One region of the Pararhizobium sp. A13 genome, then DNA from elsewhere that is predicted to be linked to it. Evidence: predicted binding sites of a transcription regulator. Region 1 holds the regulator's gene; the other holds the start of a gene.

Region 1 (7,429 bases):
TTGACCACCAGCTGCATTCCGCACGCAAACTCTCCCTCGCTTCGTCGCCATTGATTGGGCTTTGCGAATGGCGTGGCTTATCTCCAGCCGGATTGCTTCGTCGCCGGTGGTTGTGCGTTGCCTTGCGGCGCATATAAAACGCACCTCTGCCAATTATCGCGAACGTCGGAATTGTTCTCTTCAACGCATCGAAAAGTGCGTCATCGGCTGCTGGTCAGTGAGAACATCATGCCCATGTCCGCAATGAAACAAGGTTGCCGACATGGTTGAAGCGGCGACCCTATCCAATTGCGAATATTGTGGAAAATTTTGGAGGCCTCGCCCGGAATTGAACCGGGGTACAAGGATTTGCAGGCTTTCACCTGCAATTGTTTCAAAAGGCTTTTCTGCTTTCATGTCGCGTTCATGTTGCAGTCAGTGACGACAGCCACGCTTGAATGAGAGCAGTGCCAGCGATGGCATCAGCTAGGGAGACTACGTCGCCTTCGGCCTTGGGTATGACCATTGCGCAGTTCAAGAAACTCTCCCCTGAAAAGCAGGAGGAGACCAGGCAAGCCTATTGGAGACTCGTATCGCCCTCGAATGGCTCGCGGCCCGATCAGCCGGCTACACCATCCCGCCCAGGCCTGCCTCGCACCTATGAGCGGCTTTCGGAGGCGAGAATGATCGAGCTCGGCCGGGAACTCCTCGCCATCAAGGCGAAGCTGCCTCAAGGGCATTTCATGCCATGGGTGAAGGAGAAGAGCGGCATCAGCTATACGGCCGCGCAGCGGTTCATGCGAGCGGCGAAGGACGCAGACACAGCGGTCCCAGTCGGCGGTTGAATGCGCGTCTGTGGGCTGCGGATCGCTCGTCACATGACACGGCCATCCATCATTTCTTGATCACGATTTTCGACTGCCGTAACGGCAAGCTCCTTGGACTCCGCATAACCTTGTTGGACGTCAAACTGTGGCCCACCGACATTTGACCACCTCCACGATCCTTCGGTTTCCAGTCGTCCCTCTAGCGTCACTCTGCCGATCATTCGTTCGCCTTCGTAGCCAACGAAATCCTGATTAGGCGAGAAATACAATGCGATCCAAAAATATTCATGTGGTGCAGAATCCGGAGGCATCGCCAGTCACTCCTTCGCGTGTGCAAGGTTTGCAGTTGCCCCAATTGTGCCCGTTGACGGCCTGCAGGATGCGCCCCGTTTCGAGAAAAGGAAAGCCGATACTTACGCCTGTGGGATCTAATTCCTTGGCTGCCGTCGATTGCGCTCAGCCTTTAGATGTAGATCGCACACAAAACACGCAGACGCCCGCCAAACGGGGTAGGTCACCTGTCGCCATTACAGCGAGCGCACCGAGCAGACTGGCGATTCCGTGTGCTATGATGCGAACAGATTGCGGGAGGCGACGATGGCATACGAAGTCGATATTACTGTCCTGTTCGACGTGATCACGAAATCGGTTCTCGTTGGCTTCCGTGACGAACTCACCACTTTACCGGGTCCGTTCCTCGATCGAAGAGCCGGGATTGCGGCAGGCGAGGCCTACTGTAAGACACTGGGTTGGAAAGACGGAGCCCAATCACCCTGACGTCGCTCCGCTATCTTTCCCGATGGAATAGCTCCATCGCGATCGGGCGCGTGACGAGTTCCTCTTGGTCCGTCACTCCGCTCTGGAACAGTTCAATGAGCTGACTTGCGATCATCTCCGCTTCCAAACTTTCCGGGCGAATACTGAGTTTTTGGCAACGGGCATCGAGCGCGCGCTTCAAAACGTCGATGTCCACGGGATCAAGGAAAAAGTCGAACATGCTTCCACTCCTCAGCGAAACCAAGTGACTGACAAAATATTGGGAGTGCTTTTCGGGTTCGCAAGAGGTAGCGATCGGCAAATCACTGACCCCACGACCCTCTAATCGTGGCGCTGCTTCGCGCCGATACTGTTGAAAAACTCCGACTGGGCATGGCCGCATTGGCGAGTGCACCAATCACAGCGCGACGGTAGGAGCCGATTCGCTGAAGCCCAGGCTCCGACCTCTAGAAAAGGTATTGGGAGGAACAGAAATGACGGGTTCGGCGGAGACGCGCCCTTTCCGACGCGTGCCCCGACGGCTACAGGGGGCGGTGAAGGTCATGGGTTATCTCCCTGCCCGTTTTGAGGGCCGGTTTGCTGCGGGTTAAAATCAGGGGTAGCGCAGGCGTCTGCCGTACTTTAAGGTTTCCTCATGGCAATGGAGGTTGCCTGAGGAGGATTTCATGAACGATCCCATCATTGGATTTTTGGTCGCAGGTGAACTGTCCTGCCTATTCTGGGCGGCTGTGTTCATGTTGGCCGGCTAAATCCCAGCGATAGAACTGCTGATCCTACTTAGCAACGCCCGCAGTGCGCGCCTTTCACCGGAGTTTCCGGTGTGCGCTAAAAAGGCTGAAAGAGGCTGCTCTTCAAATCGCGTCGGCCCCACTTGGGAAGTGCTTGATATCCGTACTTTAAGTTCCCCGGTGGCGGCGTCGAACACCAAGCTCCATGTTTTGATGTTTCCATGGGGCAATCCCGTCTTTCGAAAATCCTTCACAACGATCATTTTGAGGGGGCCCTCATGGTCGCAACATGTTGCATTTCATGTCGCGTGAACTAGCCGAGGGTAGCCGGAAACCGTTGGAAATCAAGGGAACTGGATTGCAACATGATGCGACATGCTGGCATCAAGTCAATTGTCCAGAATCGCCCATAAGGCTTTAATTTCATTGTGGAAAATTTTGGAGGCCTCGCCCGGAATTGAACCGGGGTACAAGGATTTGCAGTCCTCTGCGTCACCACTCCGCCACGAGGCCTCGTAACGATCATCACTTAATCGTGACGGGCGTTTAGACCGATTTCCGTTCCAGTGCAAGACGCCATGATCGAATTCCAGTTTTTTCTCATGGGAGAATCCAGTCTCCCATCCATTGCCGCTTCGGTTCCTCAGGAAATGCCGCGCCTAATGCATGTCGTCCAAAAGTGTGCCGCGGTTTTGGGACAACCACATGCATAAAAACAAAGACCTAAAGCGCAGCGCATGAATCCGTTTTGACGCGATGCGCTTTAGCGGATGTGCCGACGCGCCGGATCATTGCCAAGCCCCCGCTCCCGTCAATTTTCAAAGAAAATCAGCCGTCTGCGTCCGCTGGCGTCCGGATTCGGCTTGCCGCTTAATGGTAACGTCGGATCAGACCGACCAGTTTGCCTTGTATCTTGACTCGGTCGGGGCCGAAAATCCGGGTTTCGTAGGCAGGGTTGGCAGCTTCGAGCGCAATCGATGCACCCTTGCGGCGAAACCGCTTCAGCGTCGCCTCCTCATCGTCCACCAAGGCGACGACAATCTCTCCCGGGCTGGCGCTGTTGGTATTGCGGATGATGACGGTGTCGCCATCGAGAATGCCGGCCTCGATCATCGAATCGCCGCGCACTTCCAGCGCATAATGTTCGCCGCTCCCGACCATCTCGAGCGGCACGGAAATATCGTGCGTATTGTTCTGGATCGCCGAGATCGGCACACCGGCCGCGATTCGCCCCATGACCGGGATAGAAACGGAACTGTTCTCATTGCTGGCCGGTACGGCCTTGGCGGTGGCTGGCGCCGGCGGAGCGCCGCGGCTGCCCTGGATAACGCTCGGCGAAAAACCACGCTTGGGCTGGAGGCTCATGGAATAGGCCTCCGGCAGCTTGATCACTTCAAGCGCGCGCGCCCGGTTGGGCAGACGCCGGATGAAGCCGCGCTCCTCGAGCGCCGTGATCAGCCGGTGAATGCCGGATTTGGAAGCGAGGTCCAGTGCATCCTTCATCTCATCGAAGGACGGCGGCACACCCGATTCCTTCATTCTTTCGTGAATGAACAGAAGCAGTTCCTGTTGCTTGCGGGTCAGCATGAAAGATCACTCCGGATCGAGAAACAAATCAAGAACGAACACTATATGTTCCATATGTGTTCCGCAAGTCCCTAAAATTCGTTGAACTTTTTCAAAGCGCGATTTTATTGGGCTTGTCCCGCCGAAAGCCGGCATTCATCACGCCGCCGCGGAACATTCGCAACCGTCCGGCCGTTTTCCGCTCAGCGGTGTCGAGGCGCGGCAGGGATTGCTGGGCCGACCGGTATTGATGGTTCTGATCGGCAGCCTCGTGCTTGCCCTCATTGCCTGGGGCGGCGTCGAGATGTTCGGCGAAAGCACCGACAATGATGCCGCGACGCAGGTTCAGGAAATCATTCCGGCGGCCAAGGATGCCGTGAAAGCCTTATCCGCCACGACTTGATTGCAGCCCCTCCAGCCCCGGTGAGGCCTTTGCAGATTGGCGCCGGGTTACGACGTCTGCCGCTTGCGCGCCCACCAGACGGAAAGTCTGCGGCGCTGGCGCCGGACGAAGGCGAGGTCATGCGACAGCACGATCAGGCCTAAGGGCACCATCCAGAAGCCCAAAACCGGGAGGAAGCCCAGGATACCGCCAAAGAGCAGCACGGCACCAAGTGCAATGCGCAAGGCCCGCGATTGAGGCAGGCGCAGGCGCCACGACCCGAGAATGAGTTCATGCGCGCGCGCATCGATACCGAATTTTTTCGTTTTCTGCGGTTCTGCCATAAACTCACCTGCTACACGTCCGATGGCGAGCACCACGGAGCGAATTTGCATTGCGGCTCTTCAAGTGCGCCGCTCTCCCCAGATGGGGAGTTCTCCACAGTCAGACAAGATTGTGCACTTTTTTTGAAAAACTGCTTGGCAAATCGGAAAAGCATTTGTATTAGCAGCCTCACTTCTGCAGCGCGCAGATGATCCCTGGTAGCTCAGCGGTAGAGCATTCGACTGTTAATCGACAGGTCGCCGGTTCGAATCCGGCCCGGGGAGCCAGTTTCAAAGGGCTGCACTTAATGGTGCAGCCCTTTTTCGTTGCATATTTTTCAATGATGCGAGACCGGCCAGCCTGCTTAATCGCCTCGACCCTGTTCACAACTGCATTGTCGCCTATACTCTCGGTACTGTTTCGCGCGCATTGCAGCGGGATCGCTGTCCTGTCGTCCGACGATAAGTGCGCCGGGACGAGCTTGGTGCGCCGGCTCTGACGGCACGGGATCACAATGACAGCCGAAAAAGTGTCGCTGACCGGGGAGAAGCAAACTCTCCTCATCACGCTTTACGCGAAGGCCGGGGAAAGCCGCCTGCCGGATTCCCTTCTGCAGGATCGTTTCGCCGCCGAGACCGTCCGCCGGATCGACTATGACTTTTCGCGGCTGAAGGTTGATCGCGACATGATGATCGGCGTGGCGATGCGCGCCCATATTCTCGACGGCTGGACGCGTGACTTCATTGCACGCCATCCCGACGCGACCGTCCTGCATCTCGGCTGCGGGCTGGACAGTCGCATATTCCGCGTCGATCCGGCGCCGAATATCCGCTGGTTCGACGTGGACTATCCCGAGGTTGTCACGCTACACCGAAAACTCTATCCCGAGCGCGACGGGTACAGTCTGATCGGTTCGTCCGTGACGGACCCGAAATGGCTCGCGGATGTGCCCGCCGACCGTCCGACCATCGTCATCGCCGAGGGGCTTTTTCCTTATCTTCCGGCCGACGAGGTCCCGAAGCTGCTGCGGCGGCTCACCGCGCATCTCCCGAGCGGTGAGTTGGTCTTTGATGGCTATAGCCGGCTCGGACTGGAACTCATCAGCTGGCAGCCTTCGGTGCGCGCGACCGGAGCCAGGCTGCATTGGGCGATAAACGATCCGCGCGACCTCGAAAGGCAGGTTCCACGGCTGAAACTGCAAACTGAACTTCCGGCCTATGATCCGGAAGGTTACGATCCGAGGCAGATCGCCAGGCTATCCTGGGCGGCGCGTTTGACGATTCTCGCCTTCGCCGCAGTTCCGGCCCTTGGGCGAATCGGCTGGCTCTTGCGCTTTCGGTTTTGAAACGCTCTGCCCAATATGTGCATGCTCCCGCGGGGCTTGACGCGTCCGGCGGTCTTGCAACCGACGAGCGCGACAATACGTCAATTCCGTTGTACAAAGAACTTCCGCCCTCACCCGCCGGAACCGGAGCCGACAATGCCTGCAACCGACCTGCTGATCGCCTTTCTTGCCACGACCGCGGTCTTTGCCTACATCCCCGGCCCTGCCATGCTTTATGCCGCGGCCCAGACGATCGCACGCGGTCGGTGGTCGGGGCTGATGGCTGCATTGGGCATTCATCTCGGCGGCTATGTCCATGTTTTTGCAGCGGCCGCCGGCTTGTCGATCCTGTTCCACGCCGTGCCGATGCTTTACATGGCCGTGAAATTTGCCGGAGCGGCCTATCTTGTCTGGCTCGGCATTTCGCTGTTTCGTGCCCGGGTGCGAGAGGATGTCGCCCTGCCCGGCATCGAGCCGAAATCCGGCCGGCGCGCCTTTTTCGAAAGCGTCACCGTCGAGGTTCTCAATCCCAAGACGGCGATCTTCTTTGTGGCCTTCCTGCCGCAATTCGCCGATGTTTCCGCCGCTTTCCCCGTCTGGCTGCAGCTTGCCATTCTGGGGACCATCGTCAATCTCATGTTTTCTTCGGCCGACATCGTCTGTGTGCTTCTGGCCGGCGCGGTGATTGGGCGGCTGCGCCGCTCGGGCCAGGCGCAGCGCCTCATGCAGCGCGCCGGCGGTGCAATGCTGATCGGGTTGGGTGCTCATCTTGCCTTTCAGAAGAGCTGATTCTTAAGCGAGAACCGCGTTCGCGAGACTTTTCGCAAGACCTGAAATAAAAAAGCTATGAAAACAATAACGCTTCCCCCGCCCCGATGGCTCGTGATTGTTTGGAGGCACGGATTTTCTCATGAAATCAACGTTGGCGACCCGGCGAAATGAGGTTATTTTGTGTCAGGAGCAATGATTTCCGAGGATCTGTCGTATGAGCACAGCAGACGCCTGTTCTTGCGAGCCGAAGGATGGCGAGCGCCTTTCCGCTGAAAATCTATCACGTATCATCAAGGGGCTGCCCGCCAAGGCGCAACGGGTGCTGCGCGGTCTCGTTCACATGCAGGCCGGCTGCCTGAAACTGACATTGCCGGATAGCCGCAAGGTCGTCGTCAAAGGCAAGACAGAGGGACCTGTCGCCTCGGTTACCCTTCACAACTGGAACATGCCACAACGGGCCCTCAGCGGCGGCACCATCGCCGTTGCCGAAAGCTATATGGACGGTGACTGGGACAGCCCGGATGTCGGCGCCTTCCTCGAACTCTTCCTCGTCAACACCGATGTCGGCCGTAATTTTTCCAATGGCGCCCGCGGGGTGCTGCGGCTGGTCGAAAAACTCCGCCACTGGCTGAACGCCAATACGAAGACGGGCTCGAAGCGGAACATCTCCGCCCACTACGACCTCGGCAACGCCTTCTACAAGCAGTGGCTGGACCCGACCATGACCTATTCCTCGGCGCTCTATTCGACC
Region 2 (7,429 bases), on a different replicon from region 1:
CCAGGAACTTGAGGCCACCGAATTTGACGAATGGGATGTTTCGGCGCGTCAGTTCCACTTCCAGCGGGCCGCTATGGCTCGAGGCGCGGAAGAGGACAGCCTGCTGCTTGAGCGTCATGCCGGCTTCGCGGTTCTCCAGCACTTGTTCGACGATGTAGTTCGCCTGGTCGTTCTCATCCTTGACTGTCAACAGCTTCGGCCGCTCCGCCGACTGTCTGTCGGTCCAGAGGTTCTTGGTGAAGCGCTCGCGCGCCAGGTCGATAACGCCATTGGCGGCAGCAAGGATCGGCTGGGTCGAACGATAGTTTCGATCGAGGGTGATGACCTCCGCGGCGGGACTGAACTCCTTCGGGAAATCGAGGATGTTTCGAACAGTGGCTGCACGGAACGAATAGATGGACTGCGCATCGTCACCGACGACGGTCAGGCCGCGGCCGCCCGGCTTCAAGGCCAACAGGACCGAGGACTGCAGGCGATTGGTGTCCTGATATTCATCCACCAGCACGTGGTCGAAGCGGTCGCCGATGTCCTCGGCGAGCTCGGGGTCTCTGACTATCTGTGCCCAGTAGAGAAGAAGGTCGTCGTAGTCCAAGACGCTCTGCGCCTGTTTGGCGTCCACATAAGCCGCAAAGAGCCGCTTCAAATGCTCTTCCCATCCGGCGACCCAAGGGTAGTGCTTGCGAAGCACCTCTTTGAGTGGAGCCTCAGAGTTTACCGTGCGAGAGTAGATGGAGAGGCATGTGCCCTTGGTCGGAAAGCGGCTGTCTGTTTTGGAAAGACCCAGCTCGTGGCGGGACAGATTCATCAGGTCGGCCGAGTCTTCGCGGTCGTGGATGGTGAAGTCGACATTGAGTCCGATCTGCTCGGCGTAGATCCGAAGAAGACGCGCTCCGATTCCATGGAACGTCCCGGCCCAGGCAAGCGCATCGGTCATGACTGCGGCGTTCGCTCCCAGAACCTGGCGACAGATGCGCTCGACCCTTCTCGACATCTCGGCGGCCGCGCGACGAGAGAACGTCATCAGCAAGATGCGACGAGGATCGGCACCATTGACGATAAGGTGAGCCACGCGGTGTGCCAGCGTATTGGTCTTTCCCGAACCGGCACCCGCAATGATCAGGAGAGGGGACGCGACGTGGCTACCGACATGCGTCACCCCGTGCATGACAGCACTGCGCTGCTGATTATTCAGTTTTTCCAGGTAGGTCGCGACCAAGCCTTGCCCCCCAATGTGCTGTCGGTTCTCGCCGTACAGAAGCGAAGCGATTACCGGGGAAAGCCCTCTATCAGCGTCCGCGACCTCGTCCCTCCGTCAGTAAGAACAAAGGAAGAACTAGCACCTATCACTACCTTTGAAAAGACGTGAGCCGCACTTTCGACGGCTGTTCGATGCCTCGATCCTAGTTATTAAAGACCTCTCCTCTCGGAACCAGGTACTTCGCCCACAGGGTAACCACATCCACGTCGCAGCACATCTAAGGGCCATCACCCGTCTTGACGCCTTGCTGCAGCACTACGGTCGCGCGTGCAACGCTGTCCGGGTTTACGAAGGGCTCTCCCCGAAAGGGTCGAGCGCCCTTCGCGTTTCCACGACGTGACGCGGTCGCCGCGCCGAAACCAGATGGCAATGGAGGGTAGACGCCATCCACGCTACCTTCGCTTAGGCAGTCCTGTGAGGTTCTCCGGATCACATCGATGACGCGGTGGCGCTGCAGGCGGGTGACCTAATGGTCTGAACGGGGGGACGGATCTCAAGCGACGCGCGCATCGGGCGCGACGCTTGACGTGCTATTTCTACGGCCGGTCAGCTTTCGCCTTCAACAGCGTCGTATGCCCAGTTCCAAGGGAAACAGACAAGGACGGTACAGTCGTCGAGTTCTGAACTTAGGCGCGGCGTGAGCGCGGTCGCGCCGATCTTGAAGTCCGGCAGTGGAGTTATTCCCTGGGCGTCATAAGCCGCGAGCTTGACCATGCCGATGAGGTACAGCAATTCGGCCGCCTTTGGGGTGGGTTTGCGGTCTGTGATGACCTGGATCGTCGCCTCCAAATCATTCATGATGTTGGCGACATAGTCGCTGATGTATCCAGTCCTATCGGTGGCATGCACTTTCTGAATCTGGCCCATAATTTCCTCCTTCAGCCGAATGCCTTGTTTGTGGGATGACCATCAATTGCCCGTGCCTCACCTCGAGCAAGGAATGGCAGTCTTTTCAAATTTTCATCGGGCCTGACTGGATTTGGCGTGTCCAATGCAATGGCGAGAGTGCTGCCATGCATCGAGTAAATGCGCTGATGCAGTATCAGGCCTGCCGCTGACGGCCTCGCCTCGATAGGGACTACCAATTTCTCTTCCAGAACCGATGGTTGATTGAGAATGGTCACATCCCAACCGGTGGTGACGAGCAGATTGACCAGTTTTGGATGCGTTTCAACGATCAGTGCCTCAATGCCGGCGGTGAGGCAAAACTCCATCACACCTGTCATCAGAATGTGTGAAGCCAGGACTCCGTTCAGCCGGATTTCCCCCTGGGTCGCGACACACCGGGTCCATTCATAAACTGCATGTTCGCGTCGCCAGGGGCGGCCGCCCATGAGATGTGGGTAGACGTCAGAAAGCAGGTGAGGCGCAGTCGTTGGCAGGAGCCGTGAATACCCGACCACCTTTGGCCCCGAAAAGAGGGCGAGATGGATTGCTTGATCAGTGTCGAACTGGTCTACCTCACGACCATCGGCGCGCCTTATCTCCTCCCACCCAAACCGCTCGACAAACTGCAGATGTCGAAAGCGCCAGATATTCTCCATGGTATCCCAATGTCGAGCGATGGAGTCGCCGAAGAACACTTTCAGCATTTCATTCCCCCAATGTTTTCAGGGGAATGCTGCAGTATTTCAGAATATGTTTAAATGAGTAAATTTACCTAGTTTTAGCGCAAAATTCCGAGTCTGAAGCTCTCTGCCACCATCTGTGCTGTGTTCACAACATTCAGCTTCTTCTGCGCATTCCCGATTTCATTTTGGATCGTACGCGGGGAGCGGCCCATGATGTCCGCAATCTCGGAGGACGTTTTTCCAGCCGCGCACCATTGAAGGACCTCGCGCTCCCTCGGTGTAATGTTCAAGGAGGTAAGATGTCGTGAGGTGGCTTCATCGGTGAGCAGGGCCTTTAACCCATTGTGCGCGTATATAGAGATGATGTGGAGCGCGCCTCTGGCCTCCTGCGAGATGTCGACTTTTTCCGCGCCAAACGTCACTATAGCTTGGAAGCCGCCGGCCGAGTGAAGGGGTACGCTGTAGCCATCGTTCATCTTGAACTCAGTGGCCTCGTTCATGACGCGCCGAGCTTCGCGGTTCAGTTTCCGCCCCTTTAGAGCTTCCGACCAGACAAATGCATCATCCTGCATCTTGGTGCGATAAATAACCGGATCTACGTGAACATAATTCCTCTTCACGTAACGTTCGAACCATTCGTCCGGCCAGGCATTCAGCATGAAGTAGGGGTCAATGCGTTCGTGGGGTAGCGGAATCCCCGATATAGCGAAGCAGTCAAAGCCGAAGATGTGGGCAGCCTTTTCCAGTGGTTGGAGAATATCCGTCTTTGTTTTCGCGCCCTTGGTTTCTGTCAAAAAATCAAACATCGCGTTGGCAGTAGCCAACTTTTCCGTGTCGGTGACCATGCTCCCCTCGCACCGTTCATTTCCCTGCGAGATGATACATCAAGTCGTCAATCGTTGACTATACATCTTGCCGTTCCGGGACCGAATCCAGGTGAAGCAAACCTGCAGCGCGAAACCATTGATGAACACTGTCTTTGACCGCCGCTTTGGCATCGGCGAGACTTCGAGCCGAGCGAAATTCATAGCACTCCAGCCCATTGCAGTCCGAGATGACCCAACGCCACACCGCTTCGTTCTCGTGACGTAGAACGTAGGCCAGTTGGTGTTCTCCGAGCATGGCGGCGTACGCATCGTTCCGGATAGATTTCCAGACTATTGGGATTTCCTGCAGCATGTTTTCGCATCCCTCGTTTTCCCTAAAGGATCGTGAGATTGAGGTACAAATGAGATGACCCCATTGTTTCATGGATCATGCATATTTCCGCTATTTCTGCTGCGTACCTGTCGAAGTGCTTCACCGAAAAGCGATCATGGATGCCGATGTAGGCCCGCTGGATGCGCGAAAAGAAGCTTTCGACAGTGTTGATCCCATCCTCGGTCTCGTACTCCTTGCTGTGGTTCACCCGTTTCAGTTCCTGCAGGTCCTCGAGATCGTTGTAGCTGAAAATGCTCGTCGGCATGAAGGGCGGCTTTGGGGCGCAGCCGCAGTCTCTCGAGCGTCGGAAGCGGACCATGCAATCAGTCACCGTTGCCTCTCACTGTGCGGGGATTCCGCCAACCACCATCCAAATGAACAGCGCACCGCGTCGCGCCTGCCAGACACGCAAAGTTCGCTGAAACAATGAATTATACGCATCCTCATTGATCAGAACCCATTTGCCCAGTCTCTGCGCTCGATGGACATGATGCGCCAAGGCTGGGTTTCGAGTTTGCGCCAGGCATCGCAGCAATGGTCGACGATATTGTCGTAGGATTTGAAGATGCGATTCGACAGCCAGTTCTCGCGCATGAAGAGCCAGATTTTCGACGGGCTTACCCGGCCCATGCCGCAATCCGTTCCGCGATCGCCTCGGGGGCCTCTATGTGTAGGAAGTGACCGACGTCGGGGACGACTTCCATCGCGTGCCGGGCCGCGAACCGATGTCGGTCGTCGACCTGCGCGGGGAGGATGCAGCCGTCGTTGGCACCGTGAAGCTGCAACAGGGGCACCGCGATCGGCTGAGACAGGCGGCGCGTCGCCCCAAGCATGCCGGGTCGCAGCATCGCCCGGTAGTACTTTAGAGGCGCGGGCATGCTCGCCCGCAGGTGCTCGTGTAGCTCCGCCTGGAGAGCAGGATCGAGCGAGAAGCCGGGCGACCACTGACGCCAGAGGCGGTCGATGAGGGCGAGATCGCGGGCGGTGGCCACCCAGCCGCTTCCAGGCAGTTGAAAGAGCCCCATGTACCAGCTCCGGCGTAGCTGAGCGGGGTGCGTCAGCCGGCTCATGAACGTGAGTGGGTGAGGGATTGCGAGCGTGACCGCGCGTTCGATCCGCTCCGGCGCTGTGACGCAGGCATCGTATGTGATCAGGGCGCCCCAGTCGTGGCCAATCAACTCCACGGGTCGCGCCGGAGACCAGCGGTCGATCAGCGCGAGCACGTCGCTGGTGAGGGCTGCGAAGTCGAACGGCCCCGCGGTCGGGGACGGCGCGTAACCGCGAAGCCAGGGTGCAACGACGTGACGTCCACGGCGGCCGAGCTCGGCAAGGAAGGGCTTCGCGGTCGGCGGATGGTCCGGGAAGCCGTGCAAGACGATCGTCGGTTGACCATCAGGATCACCACCCTGCAGCGCGTGAAAGGTGCCGTGTGGTAGGTCGAAAGTGACGTGTTCGAACTCCATGTGTGTCTTCTCAAACCAGCATCGACTGCTGGGCGGAGATACCCGCCGTCGCGCCGTGCGATGTTGCCGTGGTGACCGAGGCCATGGCTGGGTTGGCGAGGTCGCCTGCGGCGTAGATGCCGGGCGTGCTGGTTTCGCGGCGCTCGTCGACCTTGAGGGCGATGCCGAGGGGCGTATCGACCGTGGCGAGTCCCAGTGATTCATGCAGGCTTGCGGACGGCTTGTTGCGCGGATGCGCGAACAAAATATCGACTGCGACATTGGGGGCGGTATCGAGCTTGACGGTGGCATTATGGCCCCCGTGACGGGCGATTTCGGTGATCCGGCCATCAACGACAGGTATGTTGCGGCGCGCCAGATCGGCCCGGATATCGGGTGCAATGTCGTGACCATCGGCGAAGACCGTCAACGTGTCGGTCCAATCGTGGTAAAGCCTGACATAATTGTGCGACGGCGGGCCGGACCAGACGAGGCCCCAATGCTGGCCGGCGACTTCAAAGCCATCACAATAGGGGCAGGGCACGATGGATGTGCCCCAGCTTTCGGCAAAGCCCAGAACATCAGGCATCTGGTCGGCAACGCCATAGCTTAGGATCAGGCGGCGCGCCCCAAGGCTTTCGCCATCGCCAGTGAGGACGGAGAAATTGTCGATGGTGCCGGAGATGCTGTCGGCCCGCGCATTGACCAGCTTGACCGTGGTATAACGCGCCAGTTGCTGCCGCGCCTCGGCCAGGATGTCCAGCGGTGGCTTGTGATCGTGGCCGAGCAGGCCATGCGAGTGGCCGGCGAAGCGATTGCGCGGCAGGCCGGTATCGAGAACGGTGACCTTGCGGCGGGCGCGGCCGAGCTGCAGGGCGGCGGCGAGACCGGCAAAGCTGCCGCCGATGATGATGACGTCATCCATGGTGATGGGCTCCGTGTTGTGGATGGAGGGGGTTGGGTTGGGCTTGGCGCGCAATATCGTCCAGCGATACGCGCTCGAGACGGGCAGCGAGCAGGGCTTCGGCATCGACGAGAAAGTCGCCCATCACTGTGTTGACCGGCCGGACGATGCCGCATTCGATATCGCCGGGCGGCCCAGGGAAGCTTGATTTGGAGGACACCTACGCATTGCGCGCACCTTTTAGATACTATATGGTATCGTAAGTCAAGAATTAGGATACTGTCAAGGACTGGAATTGTCGTGACCGAAAACAGCCAGGCCCGGCGCGGCCGGCCCGCCAACGAGGCGCTTGGCCAAACGATAGTCGACGCCGCGTGCGAACTCTTTGTGGAATTGGGTTTTCAAGCGACGACATTGGACAAGGTCGCCCAGCGAGCGAGGATATCCAAGCTCAGCATCTATCGGCACTTCGAGAACAAGGAGGCGCTGTTCAGTGCGGCCATCGCGGCCCACTGCCATCAGTTTGCACCACAGGCTCTTATTGAAGGCGTCGACGGTTCGGCAGAACATCAGCTCATGGCGGTGGGAACATCCCTGCTTCGCACGCTGTTGAGCCCGGACGTCCGCAGTGTCGAAGCCATGATCATGGCCGACAAGACGAATCAAAAGTCGTTAAGCAAGCTCCATTACGAAGCCGGCCCCGCCTATGTCATCGCCCAAATCGAGGCCCTGTTGCGTCAGTTGCACGCGAAGGCGGTTCTGAACGTGCCCGATCCTCTCCGGTCCGCCCGCTTGTTTGCCGCGCTTATCAAAGGATCCGATCTCTTGATTATCGCACGCTTCGATCAGGCGAGAGCAGAGGACGACAACGAAATCGAATCCTATTGCCGGTCCGCCGTCGCCATGTTCGTCGCCGCACACGGTGGGAACGACCACGCGGGCGGATAGCCTGGTTAAGAACGGATCAGAACAAAGGATATGGCATGACAGAGAAAAATGTTTATCAGGTAGCCGACTGGAAAGGCCAAAGCGGGGAGCGCTGGGTCACTTACCA

Evidence for each region. Region 1 encodes LexA, which represses DNA repair genes until DNA is damaged. Its sites were predicted from a motif close to TGTTCNNNNTGTGTTCNG; they were not measured.
Region 2: a site for LexA is predicted at 1,318-1,335, ahead of WI754_RS24070 (ATP-dependent helicase). Genes of this name have one in related genera too.

What each region holds. Positions count from the first base shown of each region.
Region 1 covers NZ_CP149510.1:3,177,832-3,185,260, forward strand. Annotated here, with positions in the region: gene WI754_RS15685 (hypothetical protein) at 1-4, shown strand, start outside; gene WI754_RS15690 (hypothetical protein) at 181-396, opposite strand; gene WI754_RS15695 (DUF3102 domain-containing protein) at 663-824, shown strand; gene WI754_RS15700 (hypothetical protein) at 854-1,117, opposite strand; gene WI754_RS15705 (hypothetical protein) at 1,404-1,583, shown strand; gene WI754_RS15710 (hypothetical protein) at 1,594-1,803, opposite strand; tRNA gene WI754_RS15715 (tRNA-Cys) at 2,751-2,824, opposite strand; gene lexA (transcriptional repressor LexA) at 3,182-3,898, opposite strand; gene WI754_RS15725 (hypothetical protein) at 4,128-4,280, shown strand; gene WI754_RS15730 (hypothetical protein) at 4,328-4,603, opposite strand; tRNA gene WI754_RS15735 (tRNA-Asn) at 4,796-4,870, shown strand; gene WI754_RS15740 (class I SAM-dependent methyltransferase) at 5,098-5,928, shown strand; gene WI754_RS15745 (LysE family translocator) at 6,064-6,696, shown strand; gene WI754_RS15750 (cyclopropane-fatty-acyl-phospholipid synthase family protein) at 6,893-7,429, shown strand, end outside.
Region 2 covers NZ_CP149511.1:536,697-544,125, forward strand. Annotated here, with positions in the region: gene WI754_RS24070 (ATP-dependent helicase) at 1-1,216, opposite strand, end outside; gene WI754_RS24075 (hypothetical protein) at 1,805-2,125, opposite strand; gene WI754_RS24080 (acyl-homoserine-lactone synthase) at 2,137-2,850, opposite strand; gene WI754_RS24085 (LuxR family transcriptional regulator) at 2,925-3,674, opposite strand; gene WI754_RS24090 (hypothetical protein) at 3,733-4,008, opposite strand; gene WI754_RS24095 (transposase) at 4,031-4,294, opposite strand; partial or broken gene WI754_RS24100 (IS630 family transposase) at 4,480-4,645, opposite strand; gene WI754_RS24105 (alpha/beta fold hydrolase) at 4,647-5,492, opposite strand; gene WI754_RS24110 (NAD(P)/FAD-dependent oxidoreductase) at 5,503-6,396, opposite strand; gene WI754_RS24115 (hypothetical protein) at 6,383-6,583, shown strand; gene WI754_RS24120 (TetR/AcrR family transcriptional regulator) at 6,676-7,323, shown strand; gene WI754_RS24125 (class I SAM-dependent methyltransferase) at 7,359-7,429, shown strand, end outside.